4 regions of the Streptomyces sp. NPDC107522 genome follow, and region 1 is predicted to be linked to each of the others. Evidence: riboswitches for the same ligand, from Rfam matches in the RefSeq annotation. Region 1 holds a riboswitch; each other region holds the start of a gene.
The links. A riboswitch is a leader RNA that binds a small molecule or an ion and turns the genes downstream of it on or off. The one in region 1 is predicted to bind cyclic di-AMP.

Region 1 (5,022 bases):
CCGGTTGCCGGCGCGTTCGGCGAACTCCGCTCCGTCGAGGTAGCGGTCGGGGTCGGCCGAGAGCGCGAGCTGGAGGGCCGGGTCGAGACCGCCGTCGCGGTACTGTGCCGCCGCCATCGAACCCAGCGCGTCCCGCGCCGAGTTGAGCTTCTCCGTCCTGCGCGCGGCCTCGTCCTGCAGGGTCCGGATCCGCCGCTCGGCCGCGTCCGCCTTCTCCTTCGCGCCGTTGTACTTCTCGGTGGCGACCTCCGCCTCCTGGTACAGCTTGTCCACCTTCGCCTTGACCTGCGCCGGTGTCAGCTGCGGCTCGGCATGTCCGGTCCCGTCGAATCCGGTCGCGCTCGCCGCGCCCGCCAGGGCGATCGTCCATGCCGTGCGGGCCGTGTTGCCGCCGACCGAGCGCTGACGGGGCTTTCGATGCGCTGCCACGTGGACGTCCCTTCGTGCGACCGCCTGGTCCCGCTGCGTCTGCCGGAGCGGCGGACGCATCACCGCCCCGGGAGAACGGCGGCGTATGAGCGCCTGGGGGGAGCGGACGTACGACCGTCCCGGGGCGGGTTACGCGTCCGGCGGCGGCCCACACAGGGGGAGCGGGCCGCCGCCGGACCTTTCTCGGCGGTGGTGTCCGACTGCCGCCCCTGGCCCGGGCGGCGGTGGGGAGCCGGTCACCTGGTGGAGGACGCTAAACCTCACTGTGTCGGGTCGGTGACGCGTTGTGCGGAAGTGCCGGGAGCGGACCGGGGGATGACCGTAAGTGAGCGTGATCCCCGAAGGGGGGCGTCGGGTCGACGCGGGGTGATGACCGATGTGGCGGTTTCGGGGGTCGCGGGGAACGGGGGGTGCTATGGGGCGCATATATGCAGCGGATTAGGCTCCGGCTTCATGGACGTACTCATCCATCTCTTCGTCGGCCTGCACATCATCGGTATCGCCGCGCTGCTCGGTGGCTTCTTCACGCAGATGAAGGCGATGGGTCAGGGCACCGCCCGGTTCGTCCCCGCGATGCTGCACGGCGCCGTGACCATGCTGGTCACCGGGGTGATCCTCGTCGGGCTCAACCAGGCGGACGACCAGTCCGTCAACAACATCAAGATCGGTGTGAAGCTGGCGCTGCTGATCGTGATCCTCGGGCTCGTCTATGTGAAGCGGGACGAGGAGGAGGTGGAGAAGGGGCTGTTCGGGCTAGTGGGGCTGCTGACCGCGGCGAACGTTTTTATTGCCGTTCTGTGGACGTGACCTCGGTCTCGGGGGCCGTTCCGGGGGCGGAACCGGATCCGCGTGCGCGTTGATGCCTGCGGCGGCCCGTGTCGCTGAGTGGGGGTGCGCGTAGCGCTGCGGGTCCGTTGTGGGTCGGGGCCGCGCCGGGAGGTGTCCGTCCTCGGACCGGCGGTCACCTTGGGCCGGGACGTGCTGCGTGTTGACGCCGGCCACTGCGGGCGGACACCCCCCGGCACGTCCCCTTCCCGCCGTACGCGACTGCGGGTGCGTGGGGGCGCGCCGCCAAGGGGCTCCTTTACGCGCGCGTGTCGGAAATGACTGACACGCGCGCGTGTCGGAGACAGGGCGCCACGCGCGCGTGTGGAGAGCAGGGCGTCACATGCGCGTCAGGCCGGGCGGACCACGCTGTGGATCGACGACTCTCCGTCGTAGTAGATCGACTCCTCGCGGACGTACGCGCCGGGCTTCGGGGCGTGGATCATCATGCCGTTGCCGATGTAGAGGCCCACGTGGGTGACGTCGTCGTAGAAGAAGACCAGGTCGCCGGGCTGGGCGTTGGACAGGGAGACCGTGGTGCCGGCGTTGACCTGGTCGTAGGTGACGCGGGGGATGTCCACGCCGGCGGCCTTCCAGGCGGCCTGGGTGAGGCCGGAGCAGTCGTAGGAGTCGGGGCCGGTGGCGCCCCAGACGTACGGCTTGCCTATCTGGGCGCGGGCGAAGGCCAGGGCCTTCTCGGCCTTGGTGGCGTACGAGGAGTCCGTCGCGGACGGGTCCGAGGTGCTCGGGGCGGACGGCTGCTCGGTGCTCTCCTGCTGCTGGGCGGCCTCCTGGCGCTGGCGCTCCGCCTCCGCTTGCTGCCGGGCCAGCTCCGCGGCCTTGCGCGCGGCTTCCTCCTGCTTGCGCTTCTCGATCGCGGCGAGGCGTGCCTTCTCCTCCGCCGTCAGCTTCGAGAGGAGTTCCCGTGCGTCGGAGAGCTTCTGCTGGACCGTGGACTTGGCCTGCTGCAGGTCGTTCTGCGACTCGGTGAGCGTCTCGAGGCTCTTGGTGGCCTCCTGACGCTTCTTCATCGTCGTGGACTGCTGCGTGAAGTAGTCGTCGACCGCCTCCTTCTGACGGCCGGTCATACGGTCCATCAGCTGGGTCTGGTCGAAGTAGTCCTGCGGGGTGTCCGCCAGGAGGAAGGTCGCGGTGTCGGGGGCGGCGGCTCCCGTGCGGTACTGGGCGGCGGCGTTGCGGCCGAGCTCCTCGCGCGCGTCGTTGAGCTCCTGGGTGCGCTTGGCGACGTCGTCCAGGAGGGTGTCGACGCGCTTGCGCTGCTTCGCGGTCTTCTCTTTGGCCGCGTTGTACTTCTCGGTCGCCGACTCTGCCTGGCGGTAGAGGTCGTCGACCTTCTTCTCGACCTCTTCGAGGCTCGGCTTGTCGTCCGTCGAGGGGCTCGCGTTGGCCGTCTGGGACAGCAGGGCCACGGAAGTGAGGGCCGCCGTGGCGAGGGCGGGGGTCCGTATGCCTGCTACGCGTGTCCCTGCGGGACGCGACTTGCGGTGCGACGCCAAGGGAGGCGACTCCTTCCGTGCTCCGCCTACCGAGTTAGCTGTCGGGTTCGGGCGGGTGGTTCCGGAAGGGTTGCCCTACGGCCGGTCCCGGGAGGGAAGTCCGGCCGATTCACCCCGGGTTCGGTGGGTCCCCGGCTCCGGTCGCAGCGCGGCGTACCGGACTCGGCGGAGGCCGTGCGGCCCGGCGACGTTCGCCGGTGGGGGTCGTACGGCCTGCCCGGCACGGTAGCCAACTCGTGTGGCCCCTGTGAAGGTTGATGTTCGATATGCCCGATACATTTTCGTGACCTTGAGTCAGAGCCTTGGTGATCACGGTGGGTGACGGCGGGTTTGGGTGGACTTGGACTGTTTGGGCTGACTGTTGGCGTGTGTGGGTGCTTGGGCCGCTTCCTTCATATTGAGGGCCTCGATCACGGGTCGTGGTGGGGTGGTTCTGGAGGGTGAGGTTCCGTCGGGTGGGCCGGTTTCCGGAGATCATCGAGGCCTGAAACAGGTGATGTTCTCGGGGTGGCGGCGGGCTGTCAGTGGAGCGCCCTAGACTCGGAGAGCGATGAGCAGCCTCTTTGACGACAGCTTCCTGGCGGACCTCCAGGCCCCACGGGCCCACGAGGAGGAACCCCCGCCGCCGCCCGAGGACGATCACGCTCCGGAACCGGTTCCGGACGATCTGTTCGGTGGGAAGTTCGACGTGCCTCCGGACCGGGACGCCTACTACCGCGACGGCGCCCCGCGCCCGGCCATCGACGCGGCCGCGCTCCTGGAGGGGCTGAACGACAACCAGCGCGCCGCCGTCGTCCACTCCGGCAGCCCGCTGCTCATCGTGGCCGGCGCGGGATCCGGCAAGACGCGGGTGCTCACCCATCGCATCGCCCATCTGCTGGCCGAGCGGAACGTGCATCCGGGGCAGATCCTCGCGATCACCTTCACCAACAAGGCCGCGGGCGAGATGAAGGAGCGCGTCGAGCAGCTCGTCGGCCCGCGTGCGAACGCGATGTGGGTGATGACCTTCCACAGCGCGTGCGTGCGGATCCTGCGGCGGGAGAGCAAGAAGCTCGGGTTCACGTCGTCGTTCTCGATCTACGACGCCGCCGACAGCAAGCGGCTGATGGCGCTCGTGTGCCGGGACCTGGACCTTGATCCGAAGCGGTTCCCGCCCAAGTCCTTCAGCGCCAAGATCAGCAACCTGAAGAACGAGCTGATCGACGAGGAGGACTTCGCTGCGCAGGCGAGTGACGGCTTCGAGAAGACCCTCGCCCAGGCCTATGCCATGTACCAGTCGCGGCTGCGCGAGGCGAACGCCCTGGACTTCGACGACCTGATCATGACGACGGTCAATCTGCTGCGGGCGTTCCCGGACGTCGCCGAGCACTATCGCCGCCGCTTCCGGCACGTCCTGGTGGACGAGTACCAGGACACCAACCACGCCCAGTACGCGCTCGTGCGCGAGCTCGTCGGCACCAGCGAGCACCCCGTGGACGTGCCGCCGAGCGAGTACGACATCCCGCCCGCCGAGCTGTGTGTCGTGGGTGACGCCGACCAGTCGATCTACGCCTTCCGCGGCGCCACCATCCGCAACATCCTCCAGTTCGAGGAGGACTACCCGGACGCGACGACGATCCTGCTGGAGCAGAACTACCGCTCGACGCAGACGATCCTGTCCGCCGCCAACGCGGTGATCGAGCGCAATGAGTCGCGTCGGCCCAAGAACCTGTGGACCAACGCGGGTGCGGGGGCGCGGATCACGGGCTATGTCGCGGACACCGAACACGACGAGGCGCAGTTCGTCGCCGACGAGATAGACCGCCTCACGGACGCGGGCGAGGCGAAGGCCGGGGACGTCGCCGTCTTCTACCGGACGAACGCCCAGTCCCGTGTCTTCGAGGAGGTCTTCATCCGCGTCGGCCTGCCCTACAAGGTCGTCGGCGGGGTCCGGTTCTACGAGCGCAAGGAAGTCCGGGATGTACTGGCCTACCTGCGGGTGCTGGCCAACCCCGAGGACTCCGTGCCGCTGCGGCGGATCCTGAACGTGCCCAAGCGGGGCATCGGCGAGCGCGCCGAGGCGATGATCGACGCCCTTGCGCAGCGGGAGAAGATCAGCTTCCCGCAGGCGCTGCGGCGCGTGGACGAGGCGTACGGCATGGCCGCGCGGTCGACCAATGCCGTCAAGCGGTTCAACACGCTGATGGAGGAGCTCCGTACGATCGTCGAGTCCGGCGCGGGACCGGCGACCGTCCTGGAGGCCGTGCTCGAA
Region 2 (5,022 bases), on a different contig from region 1:
CTTCACCGTCCTCACCGGCATCGGCTTCGGCATCGCGGCGCTGTCCGGCCCACGACAGCACCTGCGCCGCGTGCTCCTCCCGATCTCCGGGCTGCTGCTCGCCATGGGCATGCACGCCACCTGGAACGGCTCGTCGGCCCTCGGCGAGTACGGGTTCTTCGCCGTCTACGCGGCCTTCATGGTCCCCACGTTCGGCCTGCTGACCTGGCTCGTGATCTGGACCCGGCAGCGCGAGCTGAGGACCGTGCGCGAGGAACTGCCCGCATACGTCGCCGCCGGGTGGCTGACCCCGGGCGAGCCGTTCGCGCTCGGCTCGATGCGGGCCCGGCGGGTGGCCCGGCAGTACGCGCGGCGCCACGGCGGGCGGGAGGCGGCCCGGGCGGTGGCGCAGTACGAGGCGTACGCCACGTCGCTGGCGTTCCTACGGCACCGGGGGCGCCGCGGACGGGCCGGCGCCGACTTCGTCGTACGGGAACGGGAGTTGCTGCACGAGCTGTGGGGGCGCCGCGCTTTCGCACGCCCCGCGCTGAATGCCGCGCAGGTCTGGCCGACGTATGGATATCCGGCGCCGGGTCACTGGCAGCCGTACGGACAGATGTACGGACAGATGTACGGGCAGGGGTACGGAGGGGTGCCGTACCCCGCGTACAACCCGTATCGGACGTGACCGTAGTAGGCGGCGGGCGGGCCGGTGTCGGTCTCGCCCCCGCCGCCCCTACCCGTCCCGGCCTTCAGGGGCTGCGCCCCTCCGACCCCGCCAGGGGGCAGCACCCCAGGCGGGCTGAAGGACTCAGGCCGACGCGGCCGTCAGCTTCTCCAGCTGCCCGTCCGTCAGCCTCAGCTCCGCCACGCCCAGCAGTGCCGGCAGCTGCTCGACCGTCCGGGCCGAGGCGATCGGGGCCGCGACCGTCGGCCGGGACGCCAGCCAGGCCAGGGCCACCGTGGCCACCGGCGCCTCGTGGGCCTGGGCGATCTCGTCGAGGACGGCGAGCACGTTGCGGCCCCGCTCCGTCTCCAGGTACCTGCCGGCGCCCTGGGCGCGCGGGCTCCCCACCGTCGTACCGGCGCGGTACTTGCCCGTGAGGAAGCCGGACGCCAGGGCGTAGTACGGGACCGCCGCGAGGCCTTCCCGCTCGGCGAGGTCCTGGAGCTCGCCCTCGTAGGTGTCGCGGGAGACCAGGTTGTAGTGGGGCTGCAGGGCGACGTACCGGGCGAGGCCCTCGCGGTCGGAGAAGTCCAGGGACGCCCGCAGCCGCTCGGCGGAGATGTTGGAGGCGGCGATGTGCCGTACCTTGCCCGCCTTCACCAGCTCGTCCAGCGCGCCGATGATCTCCTCGACCGGGACTTCGGGCTTGTCGAAGTGGGTGTAGTAGAGGTCGATGCGGTCGGTGCCGAGGCGGCGGAGCGAGGCGTCCGCGGCGGCCTTGATGTTGGCGGCGGACAGGCCCTGGAAGTCGGGGTGCTGGCTGACCTTCGTGGCGATGACGACGTCGTCCCGGTTGCCGCGCGCCCGCAGCCACTTGCCGATGATGGTCTCGGACTCGCCGCCCGCGTTGCCCTCGACCCAGGCCGAGTACGAGTCGGCCGTGTCGATGAAGTTGCCGCCGGCCGCCGTGTAGGCGTCGAGGACGGCGAAGGACCGGTCCTCGTCGGCGGTCCAGCCGAAGACGTTGCCGCCGAGGGAGAGCGGGGAGACCTCGAGGTCGGAGGAGCCGAGCTTGCGAAGAGAAGTCATGCTCGACATCAACGCGCTTGGCGGAGCCCGGTCTTCCGGGACGCCCGCAAATTTCCCGTAAACAAGCGGACCCCGGCGCTCCGGAAACCGGCAGCCCTGACGTGGGGGGTAGCCGTCAGGACCGCCGGGGGATCGGAACCGGGATCAAAGGCCGGGGCATCCGAAACGCGGTCTCGGAAGCGGGTGAACCTCAGGGCGTGAGGCCCTTGCTCTGCAGCCACGCCATCGGGTCGATGCCGCTCGTGCTGCCGTCGGGGTGCACCTCGAGGTGGAGGTGGGCACCGGTCACGTTGCCGGTGGCGCCCACGCGGCCGATGACGTCGCCCGTGTTGACCTTCTGGCCCACGCTGACGCTGATCGAGGACTGGTGCGCGAACCAGAGCTCGGTGCCGTCGTCGAGGGTCAGCACGGTCTTGTAGCCGTACGAGCCGTCCCAGCCGGCGAACGTGATCGTGCCGGAGTGGACCGCCTTGATCAGCGTGCCGGACGGGGCGGCGAAGTCGAGGCCCGTGTGGTAGCCGGACGACCAGTAGGCGCCGGCCTGACCGAAGGTCGAGGTGATGGTGTACGAGGAGGTCGGCAGCGTGTACTGCTTGGCCAGCTCGGCGAGGCGCTCGGCCTCGGCCTTCTTGCGGGCCTCCTCCTCGGCCTTGGCCTTGGCGGCGGCGGCCTTGGCCTCGGCCTCCTTCTCCGCCTTGGCGGCCGCGGCGGCGGCCTCCTTCTCGGCGGCGGCGACCGCTTCGGCGGCGGCCTTGTTCTGGATCTGGTCCTGCTGCTGCTCGACCTGGGCGATGATCCGGGCCCGCAGCGCCTCACCGGCGTCGCTGGTGCCCTGGGTGGTCTCCTCGGTGGTCTCGCCCATGGTGCTCAGCGCGGTCGCGGAGTCCTCGGCGGCGGAGGAGTCGTCGTCGGAGATCAGCGGCAGGTCGGGCATGGTGATGGCGACCGGCGGCTTGCCGCTCTGCGCGCTGGCCATGCCGCCCGCGCCGACGGCGGCTATGACGCCGACGCCGAGAACCGTGGAGCTGCGCGCGAGTCCCCCGCCGCGCTGCTTGGCGACGCGATGCCTGCCACGGACCGGACGAATGGACTCCGCGGTGGGGTTCCACTCCTCGAACGGGCCCTCGTCGGTGCGGTAGCTGTCGTAGCCGAAGGTGTCGGTGCTGCGCTGACTCGGCACGAACGGGGCTTGCGTAGCAGGCCTGTTGGACGCCACGTGGGCGTACTCCTTTCCTTCCTTCTCGCCTACCGGGTTAGCTGACGGGTTCGGAGCAGGAAGGTCTCCTACGCGCGTATACCGTCCGTGACTTCACGGCGGAATCCGCGCGATTCACCCCAGGGTGGTGGTTCCCCGGCTCCCTTGCGGGATTCGGCGCGTGCGCACGGAGCCATCTCTTGTGACGGCTGGGACGACCGCGCTGCGTTATCGAACGTTAATAGACGCGAGGTGCGGATTCCAAGCTGTTCCGCTTGATCATTAACTATTTTCAGCGGGACTTAGGGGTCATGAGCGGCCTAAATCGGGCGAGTTGGCCGAGGCTCGGGAGCCACACAGGTATTGACGGTATGTCAGTTGTTATGCGGAGGGCGGTCGCCCGATCACCCTTGGTGAGAACGATCACGGTCGTCGTACGGCGATGAGGGCCATGTCGTCCGCCATCCCGTCCCCGGAGTGCCGGCGCACCTCCGCGGCGAGCGCACCGAGGAGCGCGGCCGGCTCGCGCTGTGCGTCGGCCCGCTGCCCCGCGAGACCCACCTCGGGGTCGTAGAACCGTCCGTTCTCGTCCCGCGCCTCGGACAGGCCGTCGGTGTACAGCAGCAGCGTGGATCCGCTCACGAAGTCGGCCTCCTCGGCCCGGTCGGGCCAGGCGCCGAGCTCCGCCATGCCCAGCGGCAGCGCGGGCTCGGTGGCGAGCAGCGAGCGCACGCTGCCGTCGGCGTACAGCAGCAGGGGCGGTGGGTGCCCGCGGTTGACGAGCCGCACGATCCCGTTGCCGTGCGGCAGCTCGGCGAGTACGGCGGTGGTGAACCCCTCGTAGGACTCGACTCCCTCGCGCCGCATACGCTCGCGCGCCAGCGCCCGCTCCAGCCGCTGTGCCACTGCCTCCAGAGTGGCCTCCTGCTCGGCGGCCTCCCGGAAGGCCCCGATGACGACGGCGACGGCCCCCACGGCACCCATGCCCTTGCCGCGTACGTCCCCCACGACGACCCGTACACCGTGCGGGCTGTCCTGCACGGCGTACAGGTCACCGCCGATGGAGGCGCCCTTCTGCGCCGCCTCGTACCTGGCCGCGATCTGGAACCCTCCGATCCGCTCGGCGGGCTCCGGCAGGACGGCGCGCTGGGCCGCCTCGGCGATCTCGCGTGCGGAGGCGAGGCGCTCGTTGCTGCGGCGGACGAGAAGGTTGATGAGGACGGCGAGCACGCAGACGACCACCACGGTGACCAGCTCGGTGATCACCTCCGCCCGGGGGAGGCCGCCGAGATGAATGCGGAGCCCGAGCAGTACGGCGAAGGCGACCAGGCCTGTGACGACCGTGCCGCGCTGCGTGTAGAGCGGGGCGGCGACCAGGGGCGCGGCGGTGAAGAAGGGGGCGCCGGTGAAATCCGTCGGGGTGGCGTAGTCGTACACGCCCCCGGCCCCGATCGACAGGGCCGGCAGCAGCCGGACGAACCGGCGTGCGTACGAGATCCGCCGTTCCTCCACGCCACCAGCGTTTCCGAAGCGGGGGCGGAGGGCGAGTGGGGAGGGCCGACCGGGCGAGTGGGGCCGACGGGAGTCGGGAGGGGGCGCGGGAGAAAAACACTCAGGGCCGGAACTGAACTGATCAGTTCCGGCCCTGAGCCTTCAGTAGCGGGGACAGGATTTGAACCTGCGACCTCTGGGTTATGAGCCCAGCGAGCTACCGAGCTGCTCCACCCCGCGTCGGTGAGTCCATAGTACGCCATCCGCAGGACTCGAAGCACACGGCTTTCCACGGCCTGCGTCTGACCAGCACTTCCGGCCTGTCTGGCGCTCGAGGAGAAGGCGCCGCCATCCCTGGCCCCCGCCCACCCGTAGGGGCTTCCGCTTCTCGACGCCGGTCCGCGTCATTCAGCCCGTCCGGCGTTTGAGGACGAGGCCCTTTCGGGGCCGAAGCGGGGGTCCAGGGGGCGGCAGGCCCCTGGCGGGGTGGAAGGGGCGGAGCCTCTTCAGGATGGGACGGGTAGGGGCGGCGGGGGCGAGAAAACCCCAGGCAGCCGGCACCGGCACCGCACCCACCCGCTCAAACACCCTCCAGCACCGC
Region 3 (5,022 bases), on a different contig from region 1:
CGGCGAGTTCCGGGTCGGTCTCCAGCCGGGCCGTCATCTCCTTCATCACCCCGTTCGCCTCCAGCGTCCCGATCGCGGAGTTCGCCTTCGGGCACGTCAGGTAGTACAGCGTCGGGAAGGGCGTGCCGTCGGGCAGCCGCGGTGCCGTCTCCACGACGTCCGGCTGACCGCACGGGCATCGGTGGGCGATGGCGCGCAGCCCGCGCGGCGGGCGTCCGAGCTGCTGCTTGAAGGCCTCGATGTCCGAGTCGGTCGGCTCGGTGCGCGGGGTGGCGGGCGGGGGCGTTTCCATGCCTGTACGAAAGTCTCTCTAAGGTGTCTGTCGGTTCACTGATCGGAGGCGTCGGCCTTGTCGACCCCGTCCCAGATGTTCGAGTACCAGGGCCGGTCGGCCGCGTCCACGCCGGTCCGCGCCTGCTTGGCCGCGTCCGGGTCGACCACGATGTAACCGGTCTCCCCGGGCATCACATAGTGCAGCCGCTGCCGGATCTGCTGCTCGGCGTACGCGTCGTCCTGCCAGCGTGCCTTGAGGTCGCGCAGCTGCTCGACCCGCTGGGCGGCCTCCTCCTTCTGCCGCTGCAGATCGGCGATCTCGGCGCGCTGGGAGACGTACTGCCTTATCGGGTAGGCGAGCGCCACGACCATGGAGCAGACGACCAGCGCGAGCAGCGCGGCCCGTCCGGTGAGCCTGGAGCGCCGGGCCTGCCGCTTGGTCTGGGAGCGGTAGACACGGGCCGCCGTCTGCTCGCCGAGCAGCCGGATCCTGGTCGCGGTGGAGAACCGGTCCCGGTCCTTCACGGCCATCTTCCCCGCCTCCCGTCTCACACGCGTACGTCCCCGCACACGGTACGGGACCGAGTACGGGGACGTACGTATGCCTGGCTAAGCCTTAGCCCTGCCGAGGTCAGCCCTTGAAGCGCGGGAAGGCCGAGCGACCCGCGTACACGGCGGCGTCGTCGAGGATCTCCTCGATGCGCAGCAGCTGGTTGTACTTGGCGACGCGCTCGGAGCGGGCCGGGGCGCCGGTCTTGATCTGGCCGCAGTTGGTGGCGACGGCCAGGTCGGCGATGGTGACGTCCTCGGTCTCGCCGGAGCGGTGGGACATCATGCACTTGAAGCCGTTGCGCTGGGCGAGCTCGACGGCGTCCAGGGTCTCGGTCAGGGAGCCGATCTGGTTGACCTTGACCAGCAGGGCGTTGGCCGCGCCCTCCTCGATGCCGCGGGCCAGGCGCTCGGGGTTGGTGACGAACAGGTCGTCGCCGACGAGCTGGACCTTGTCACCGAGCTTGGCGGTGATGGTCTTCCAGCCCTCCCAGTCGTCCTCGAACAGCGGGTCCTCGATGGAGACGAGCGGGTACGCCTCGACGAGCTCGGCGTAGTACTCGGTCATCTCGGCCGCCGAGCGCTCCTTGCCCTCGAAGACGTAGACGCCGTCCTTGTAGAACTCGGACGCGGCGACGTCGAGGGCGAGGGCGATCTGCTCGCCGGGGGTGTAGCCGGCCTCCTTGACGGCCTCGAGGATGAGGTCGAGGGCCTCGCGGTTGGAGCCGAGGTTCGGGGCGAAGCCGCCCTCGTCGCCGAGGCCGGTGGCCAGGCCCTTGCTCTTCAGGACCTTCTTCAGGGTGTGGTAGACCTCGGCGCCCCAGCGCAGGGCCTCGGAGAAGGACTCCGCGCCGATCGGGGCGATCATGAACTCCTGGATGTCCACGTTGGAGTCGGCGTGCGAGCCGCCGTTCAGGATGTTCATCATCGGCACCGGCAGCAGGTGCGCGTTCGGGCCGCCCAGGTAGCGGAAGAGCGGGAGGTCGCTGGCCTCGGAGGCGGCGTGGGCGACGGCGAGCGAGACGCCGAGGATGGCGTTGGCGCCGAGGGAGCCCTTGTTGTCGGTGGCGTCCAGGTCGAACATGGCCTGGTCGATCAGGCGCTGCTCGGTGGCGTCGTAGCCGACCAGCTCCGGGCCGATCTGCTCGATGACGGCGAGGACGGCCTTCTCGACACCCTTGCCCAGGTAGCGGTTGGGGTCACCGTCGCGGAGCTCGATGGCCTCGAAGGCGCCCGTCGAGGCGCCGGACGGAACGGCGGCACGACCCGTGCTGCCGTCGTCGAGGCCGACCTCGACCTCGACCGTGGGGTTGCCTCGGGAGTCCAGGATTTCCCGAGCTACGACGACGTCGATGGACGGCACGAGCATCTCCTTCTTGGGATGTGACGCGGGTACGCAGACCGTGGTGGGTACTGCGAGACGAGCCTAACCGGCTCACGGCGATCGGCCAGCGGTCGACCGGCCCGTGGACAGAACCGAGAGTAAATTGTTTCCGAACGGAACAAAAACCCCCGTACACAAAAGCACCCCGCACAAAAAACCCCGCCCCGGTGCGTACGGGGGAACACGCACCGGAGCGGGGAGCCCGTGGGGACGGGGGTGGCCCTCACGAGGCCTTCATTATGAGGACCACGGATGGGAGGGCGCTGTGGTTCAGCTGTCGCCCGGGTATTACTTCAGGTGCAGCTGCTGACCCGGGTAGATCAGGTTCGCGTCCTCGACGATGTCCTTGTTCAGCTGGAAGAGCTTCTCCCAGCCGCCCTTGACGTCGTGCTTCTCGGCGATCGAGCTGAGGGTGTCACCCTTGACGACCTTGTACTCGCCGTCGCCCTTCTTGACCTTCTTGCCGGTCGGGGTGGTGACGGTCTTGGTGCTCTTCTTGGCGGCCGGGCGGTCGGTGGAGCGGGAGGCCGACTGCTGCTCGGTGGAGCGCGTGGTCGTCTCGGTGCTCTGCGAGGAGCCGCTCGCCGAGGAGCCGTTGTAGGCGGCGCTGGACAGGCCGGTGCCGCAGTTCGGCCAGGCGCCCTTGCCCTGGCCCGCGAGGACCTTCTCGGCTATCTCGATCTGCTGGGCCTTGGTGGCCTTGTCGGCGGTGGAGGCGTACGCCGTGCCGCCGTACGCGGCCCAGGTGGAAGCGGAGAACTGCAGACCGCCGTAGTAGCCGTTGCCGGTGTTGATCGACCAGTTGCCGCCGGACTCGCACTGGGCGACGGCGTCCCACTCGGACGCGGTGGCGGCGGAGGCGCTGCCGGCCGCCATCAGCGGGGCGGCGACGGCGGCGGCACCGGTGACGCCGACGACGGCGATGGCGCGAGCGGCCTTGGACGGACGACGGTGCTTGCCCTTGCTGGAAAACAGCATGGAGAGATCCCCTCACCGACGCCTGCGAGGTGAGCTGTCGGGTTCGGGCCGGTTGAGTTGCCCGGCCGCGCCCGGTCGCCTTTCGGCTCCCGTTGCGCGGCTTCACCCCTAGCCGACTCCGGCCGTGCGGCCTCGAAAGGCCTCAACTGCCGGACCCGGCGCCTACCTTGGGTCCCCCGCTCCTGCCTACGGCGCTTGACGCGACGACTGTTCCCGTGCGGCCGCTGGCAGGATTCGGCGTTGCGGCAGCCGGGGCTCGGATTGCCGAGCGATCACGACCGTAGACACCCGAATCCCGGATTTCCAAAGACGATCAGGGCTTCTGAGATCTATCTCTCACTACATTTAAAACGGACATTCAGCGCGAACCATGACGCGAACTCCAGCTGCTTTTCGCCCTGTTCGCCCCCTATTCGGCGGGGAGTTCCAGGGTCTGACCGGGGAAGATGTGGTTGGCGTCAGTACCGATGGCCTTCTTGTTCGCGTCGTACAGCGCGGACCATCCACCGTCGAGCTCAAGGGAGTCGGCGATGGACGCGAGAGTGTCGCCGGCGCGGACGGTGTACGAGGCGTGGCGACCGGAGGCCTTGGCGGCACTGTCGGCGACCTCACTCTCGTCGGCGCTGGGGCCGCGATGGCGACCGGAGCCGGCCACGGCGTCGGCCGTTTCCGCGTAGATCGCCCCCGTGTCGGCGAGACCCCAGGAGCCCACATCCTGGCCGGAGTTGGCCTGATCGTCACTCTTGGGCGTCTCCGTGGAGGGGTCCTCGGGTGACTGCGAGGCCTTTGCGGAGGGTGACGTACCGGACTTCGCGGAATCGTCCGCCGAAGAGGAAGAAGAGGGAGAAGAGGACGAATCCTGGGACGATTCGGACGAACCATCGGGAGAGCCGCTCGGCGAGTTCGAGGAGTCCGACGAGTCGCCGGACGAGCCTGAGGGCGTCGACGAGCCGGACGAGTCGGAGGAATTGGACGAGTCAGATGATCCGGATGAGTTGGATGAATCCAGCAATCCGGAAGATCCGGACACCTCGGAGGGCGAGTCCTCCGCGACGCCGGTGTCGAGGTCGACCGAACCGGAGTCCTTGGTGAGCCCGTTGAGCACCGCACAGGTACCCCAAGGGCTGGTGCCCTGGTCCGCGAGGATCTTCTGAGCGACGGCGATCTGCTGGGAGCGGCTCGCGAGGTCGGGACTGGAGGCGTAGTCGAGGCCGCCGTACTTGTCCCAGTCCTCCTGGGTCAACTGCAGTCCGCCGTACTGCCCGTTGCCGGTGTCGGCGCTCCAGGAGCCGCCGCTCTCGCACTCGGCCACCTTGTCCCACACGGTGCCCTCGGCTGCGCTGGCGCCCGTGGCGCCGAGCAGCGGGATGGCGATGGCGGAGCCGGTCACACCGGCCGCGACGATGAGGGCCGGAGCCTGGCGGGGGCGACGGTGACGACCGTTCCCGGAGAGCATGCGGGGACCTTTCGCGAGACAGCAGGGACCGGCGCGACCGGTCGTGCCGGGTGTTGCAGGGGCCGCGCTGATCCGTGAACGTATAGGCAGGCGATCACTTGTCACAAGTTAATGCCGCGTAGATCACGTGAAGATCACAGACTTGAGGGCATCTCATCTTCGGGTGTGCGAACGGGCCGTGCGGGGTAGGTGGAGCGTTTCGCTCCGGTCCGTGACCGGACGGCTGTGAAGTGCGACGACGGCGCTGCGCTCACGAAGGCGACGGCGCTGCGCTCACGAAGGCGATGGCACGGCGGTCACGGTGCCGGTGTGAATTGGACGGGCAGCGTACGCAGTCCGCGCATGATGAGGCCGCCTCGCCACCGCAACTCGGCCGGGTCCA
Region 4 (5,022 bases), on a different contig from region 1:
GTCCCGGCTCGGCCGAGCGGCGGCGTGCCTACCGGGCCGCGATGCGCCGCCACGGCCTGGAGGCCGAACTGCGGGTCATCCCCGGCGAGCACACCGAGCAGTCCGGCATCGAGACCGGCCGCCTGCTGCTGGCCGAGCGCGACAGCGGACGCCCCCTGCCCACGGCGGTTCTCGCGGGCAACGACCGTTGCGCGATGGGCCTGTTGATGGCCCTGACGCGAGCGGGCGTCGATGTCCCGCGCGACCTGTCCGTGGTCGGCTACGACGACAGCCATCTCTCCCACCTGATGCCGATCGGCCTGACGACCGTGCGCCAGGACGCGGTCCTCATGGCCGAGCACGCGGTCCGCTTCGCCGTGGACCGGCTGGAGGACCAGGACCTGGAGCCGCGCGAGGCGGTTCTCGATCCCAAGCTCGTCGTACGAGGCACGAGCGGGCCGGCCCCGTCGTAGGAGCCCGCCCGAGAGCCGTACGCATCGTGAGGGGGCCGACCCCGCAGGGCCGGCCCCGGAGTTGAGCGGCGGGGTCGGCCGCGCCCCGTCGCGGTCACGGCCGACCCCGCCTGTCCATGTGCGCGCTCAGCGCGTTCCCTTCGCGGCGAACTCGGCGACGGCGTCGACGTTGTCCTTGGTGATGAAGGCGGGGCCGGTGAGGACGGGGGCGGTGCCGCCGCCGCTGAAGTTGCCGTTGGTCTTGTACAGCCACAGGGAGTCGACCGCGAGGTAGCCCTGGAGGTAGGGCTGCTGGTCGACGGCGAATTCGACCTTGCCGTCCTGGACGGCGGTGACGAGTTCCTTGTTGAGGTCGAAGGTGGCGACCTTGGCCTTGCTGCTCGCGTCGGCGGTGGACTGGACGGCGGTGAGGGCGAAGGGGGCGCCGAGGGTGACGACCTGGTCGATGGTGGGGTCCTGCTGGAGTTTGGCGGTGATGGTGGACTTCACCGAGGGCATGTCGGTGCCGTTGACGTAGAGGTTGTCGGTGGTGCCCTTGAAGCCCTTCTTCAGGCCGGCGCAGCGGGCTTCGAGGGCGACGTGGCCTTGTTCCTGGATGACGCACAGGGCGTGCTTGGCGCCGGTGTTGTTGAGTTTTTCGCCGAAGGCCTGGCCGGCGATGTTCTCGTCCTGGCCGAAGTATTCGAGCATGCCGAGGTCTTTCCAGTCGTCGAGGCCGGCGTTGAAGCCGACGACGGGGATGCCTGCGGTCTTGGCCTTGGCGATGACGGCTTTCATGGCGGAGGGCTTGGCGGCGGTCAGGGCGATGCCGTCGACTTTCTGGTCGATGGCGTTCTGGACGAGGTTGGCCTGGTTTCCGGCGCTGGGGTCGGCGGAGTAGACGAGTTTGATGTTGTCCTTGGCGGCGGCGGCTTCGGCGCCCTTGCGGATCAGGTCCCAGAAGGTGTCGCCGGGGGCGGCGTGGGTGATCATGGCCACGGTCATGCGGGGGGTGGTGGCCTTGCCGGCCGCGGCGCCGGTGGTGTCCTCCTCGGACTTCTTGCCGCCGGAGCTGCTGGAGCAGCCGGTGGCGAACAGGGCGCCGGCCAGCACCGTGGCGGTCAGAGCGGCGGCTCGCTGGTGTCTGCGCATGTCCCATGCACCTCACTGTGCTGATCAGGGCGGGTTCTCAGGTGGGGGGAGGTTCACGGGTTACCGCCCGCTGGATACGACTGGAGCGCTCCACTAGCGCGCTCTAGTGGCAGGTACTATGCGGGCCTCGGCAGGTGATGTCAATGGGCTTGTCAGGACGTACCGACAAAGCCGAGGTGGCGGGGTGTCACCGATGGGTGGGCAGCGAAAGCCACCCCGCCTCGTGGAGGCAGGGTGGCGGCGGTGGCGTCTGTGGTGGGGGCGCCGGATCAGGCGGGGCGTATCACGCTGTGGATCGCCGCCTCACCGGCGTAGTGGATCGTCTCCTCGCGTATGGACGCGCCCGGGCCGGGGGCGTGGATCATCATGCCGTTCCCGGAGTAGATGCCGACGTGGCCGGCGTGGAAGAGGACCAGGTCGCCGGGCTCGACGTAGGGGAGGGCGATTCCGCGGCCGGCGGTGGCCTGCTCCTGCGGGGTGCGCGGGAGCGTGATTCCGGCGGCCTTCCAGGCGGCCTGGGTGAGGCCTGCGCCGTCGAACGCGTCCGGGCCCGTCGTGCCCCAGACGCAGGGTTTGCCGAGCTGGGCGCGGGCGAACTCGAGGGCTCGCACGGCTCGGGTTTCCTGGGGCGCGGTGGGCGTCGTGGGGGCGGTGGGTGCGGCGACGGCGCTCGTGCCCAGAGCCGGGCTCGTGTCCAGAGCCGGGGTTGTGCCTGGAGCCGGGCTCGTGCCGAGGGTCGGGCTCGTGTCAGGGGCCTGGGGGTAGAGGGTCTGGCCCGTGCCGAGGGTTTGGCTTGTGGTGGCGGCCGTGGGCGGGTCGGCAGACCAGACTGCGGTGCCTGCCCAGGCCGTTGTGTCGGCCGGGACCGGCGTAAGGTCGGCCGCGCCCAGCTCCTGCAGCGCCTGCCACTGTGTCTCGGCCGCGGGCTGGACCGGGGCCGGTGTGGTGCTCCAGGTGTCGGTGGGCTGGACCGGGGCCGGTGTGGAGCTCCACGTGTCATCGGGCTGGAGCGCGGTCGGCGTGGAACTCCAGGTGTCGGCGGCCGGGGCCTGGCTCGGCGTGGTTTCGATCGGTGTGAGCGCGGTGCCCTGTTGTGCGGTGTAGGCGGACAGCAACTGGCGGGCCCGGTCGAGCTTGAGTCGGCTCTGTTCCTTGGTCGTCCGCAATGAGGACCGCTGTTGCGGATCGGCCGTCGACTCGGCCGCAGGCGCGGTGGTCGGAGCGGGCAGGGCCAGGGCGGTCTGGGTGCCGTGTGTGCTCTGCGTGATCTGGTTGTTCTGTGTGTCCTGGATGGCCCAGGTTGCCGTCTGCGATGCGTCCGGAGCGGCCGGCAGGGCGGCGACGGGGCCGGCAGTCAGCTCGGCCAAGGGAGTCGTTCCGGCGGCCGGACCGGACGTCAGCTCCGCGACCGGGGCGGCGGGCAGCTCCAGTGAGGCACGGCCGGTTGCCTCACGCCCCCGGTCGGTCAGCCCCTCGACCGCACGCTCCGCCGGGCGAGCCGGCCGTGTCCCGGTGGGACGGTCCGGCACCCTGTCGCTCGGCAGCCTCGCCGGGACGGTCGGACCCAGCTTCGAGCGGGCCGCGTCGAACCACTGCCGGGCGACGCTGTCGAGGGCCGGGTCGCTGCGCCTGCTCTCGTCACGCCGGACAGCCGAGGCGGACCCGCGTCCGGCGTCCGTCGGCCGGTCGGCGCGCCCCCGCGGTCCCGTCGCCGCGGCGCGAGTGGCGTTGAAGGTCCCCGTGTCGGACTCGGCCTGGTTGTAGAGGGAGCTGACCCGTCGGCTCACCTCCTCGCGGCTCGGCGTCTCGTCCCCGACGGACGGGGCGGCGTTGGCCGTCTGGCCGAGCAGGGCCACAGAGGTGAGGGCCGCCGACGCGAGTGCGGAATTGCGCATGCCGGGGAGGCTCAAAGCCCCCGGACGCGCGGTGCGTTCCGGCGCCATGGGCGACGTACTCCTTCCGTACTCCGCCTACCGAGTTAGCTGACGGGTTCGGGTTCCGGAAGGTGTGCCCTACGGCCCTTGCCCCGAAGGGCAGTTGGCCGATTCACCCCAAGTTCGGTTGGGTCCCCGGCTCCAGTGGCCGCGTGGGCGCACCGGACTCGGCGGAGGCCGCACGTCCCGGCGGGTTCGCCGGAGGTCGTCGTGCGGCCTGAGGCGTAACCTAACCAACTTGTGTGTCTCGCGTGAAGATTGACGTGTGAAATGTCCGATACGTTTTTGTGACCTTCGACGCTCGGGGCAGGTCGAGGGCCGAATTCACTTCGCGGCGCGCTGGCTCCGCCACGCCGAGTAATGATCGAGGATCGTCTCCTCGATCGGGCGGTAGGTGATGCCCAGTTCGCTCACGCTCCGGCTGTTGTTCACTTCGAAGCGGATGCCGAGGTGCTTGCGGATGTAGTCCTGGGTCAGCCCGAAGGCCGGGCCGAGGAGGCGTACGGGCCAGTGCGGGAGCGCGGTGCGCGGGAGGCGGAGGTCGCGTGGGTGCCGGGTCCGCAGGATGCGGGCCATCTCGTGGAAGGACGTCATGGTCCGGGCGGCGAGGATGTATCGGCCCTTCGCGTCCGGGTTCTCCGCCGCCGCGATGTGCGCGTCGGCCACCTCGCGCACGTCCACCGTGGTGAAGCTGAAGTCCGGTGCGCCGTAGAAGAAGTAGCCCTTGAAGAGCTCCTCCAGCAGGAACAGGCTCCCGGACTCCGAGGCGGGTGTGAGGGAGGGGCCCAGGATCAGGCCGGGGTTGACCGACACCATCCGCCAGCGGTCCTGGGCGGCCTCCGCGTCCCATGCCGCGCGCTCCGCGACGGTCTTGGCGTAGTGGTAGGGGTTGTTCTCCACCGTGCTGGTGGTGTTGAAGTACCGTTCCGAGAGGACCGCGTCGTCCATGTCCAGGACGTCCGCGTAGTCGCCGAAGATCGCGCCCACGGTGGAGGTGAGGACGAGCCGGTCGACCGTGGGCGTCCGTTCGACGGCCGCCAGCACGTTGCGCGTGCCCAGCAGGGCCGGGTCGACCATGTCCCGGCGGCCGTCCTTGATCTTCTCCGGCATGCGGAACGGCGACGCCACATGGAACACCACCCGGCAGCCGCTCATCGCCTCGTCGAAGGCGCCCTCGGTGAGCAAGTCGGCCTCGAACAGCGACAGTCGGCCCGGATGCGCGTCCTGCATCTCCCGCAGCGGCCGTACCTTCGCCGTGTCGGCCGTGCTGCGCACGGTGGCGTGGACCTCGTAGCCGCGCTCCAGGAGCCGGTTGACCAGATGGCTGCCGACGAACCCGCTGCCACCGGTGACCAACACGGCCGCCGACCCGTCTGCGCCCACCCTCACCCCTTCTCCCGCACGGAAGCCGGTCGATCACGGTAGCGGCGATCCCTGTGCACGGCCATGCGTTCGAGGGCACGGGGGACAGCTTCCCCAAGGGTGCAGCCGGGTACCGAACGGAC

Region 2: it holds a riboswitch for cyclic di-AMP, as region 1 does, so the genes downstream of both, ACZ7L6_RS29555 (M23 family metallopeptidase) here and ACZ7L6_RS24975 (C40 family peptidase) in region 1, are expected to answer to the same signal.
Region 3: it holds a riboswitch for cyclic di-AMP, as region 1 does, so the genes downstream of both, ACZ7L6_RS22710 (transglycosylase family protein) here and ACZ7L6_RS24975 (C40 family peptidase) in region 1, are expected to answer to the same signal.
Region 4: it holds a riboswitch for cyclic di-AMP, as region 1 does, so the genes downstream of both, ACZ7L6_RS06180 (C40 family peptidase) here and ACZ7L6_RS24975 (C40 family peptidase) in region 1, are expected to answer to the same signal.

The regions. Positions count from the first base shown of each region.
Region 1 is NZ_JBVKAU010000007.1:369,933-374,954, forward strand. Features, by position in the region: gene ACZ7L6_RS24965 (C40 family peptidase) at 1-429, opposite strand, end outside; gene ACZ7L6_RS24970 (hypothetical protein) at 883-1,236, shown strand; gene ACZ7L6_RS24975 (C40 family peptidase) at 1,605-2,771, opposite strand; cyclic di-AMP (ydaO/yuaA leader) riboswitch at 2,780-2,949, opposite strand; gene pcrA (DNA helicase PcrA) at 3,322-5,022, shown strand, end outside.
Region 2 is NZ_JBVKAU010000011.1:18,779-23,800, reverse strand. Features, by position in the region: gene ACZ7L6_RS29565 (PrsW family intramembrane metalloprotease) at 1-667, shown strand, start outside; gene ACZ7L6_RS29560 (aldo/keto reductase) at 791-1,735, opposite strand; gene ACZ7L6_RS29555 (M23 family metallopeptidase) at 1,926-2,951, opposite strand; cyclic di-AMP (ydaO/yuaA leader) riboswitch at 2,963-3,120, opposite strand; gene ACZ7L6_RS29550 (PP2C family protein-serine/threonine phosphatase) at 3,354-4,442, opposite strand; tRNA gene ACZ7L6_RS29545 (tRNA-Met) at 4,588-4,661, opposite strand; gene lhgO (L-2-hydroxyglutarate oxidase) at 5,002-5,022, opposite strand, start outside.
Region 3 is NZ_JBVKAU010000006.1:525,417-530,438, reverse strand. Features, by position in the region: gene ACZ7L6_RS22725 (DUF501 domain-containing protein) at 1-292, opposite strand, end outside; gene ACZ7L6_RS22720 (FtsB family cell division protein) at 328-804, opposite strand; gene eno (phosphopyruvate hydratase) at 905-2,185, opposite strand; gene ACZ7L6_RS22710 (transglycosylase family protein) at 2,495-3,184, opposite strand; cyclic di-AMP (ydaO/yuaA leader) riboswitch at 3,189-3,388, opposite strand; gene ACZ7L6_RS22705 (transglycosylase family protein) at 3,594-4,640, opposite strand; gene ACZ7L6_RS22700 (cytochrome P450 family protein) at 4,937-5,022, opposite strand, start outside.
Region 4 is NZ_JBVKAU010000002.1:216,177-221,198, forward strand. Features, by position in the region: gene ACZ7L6_RS06170 (LacI family DNA-binding transcriptional regulator) at 1-452, shown strand, start outside; gene ACZ7L6_RS06175 (sugar ABC transporter substrate-binding protein) at 579-1,583, opposite strand; gene ACZ7L6_RS06180 (C40 family peptidase) at 1,853-3,478, opposite strand; cyclic di-AMP (ydaO/yuaA leader) riboswitch at 3,535-3,700, opposite strand; gene ACZ7L6_RS06185 (NAD-dependent epimerase/dehydratase family protein) at 3,842-4,900, opposite strand.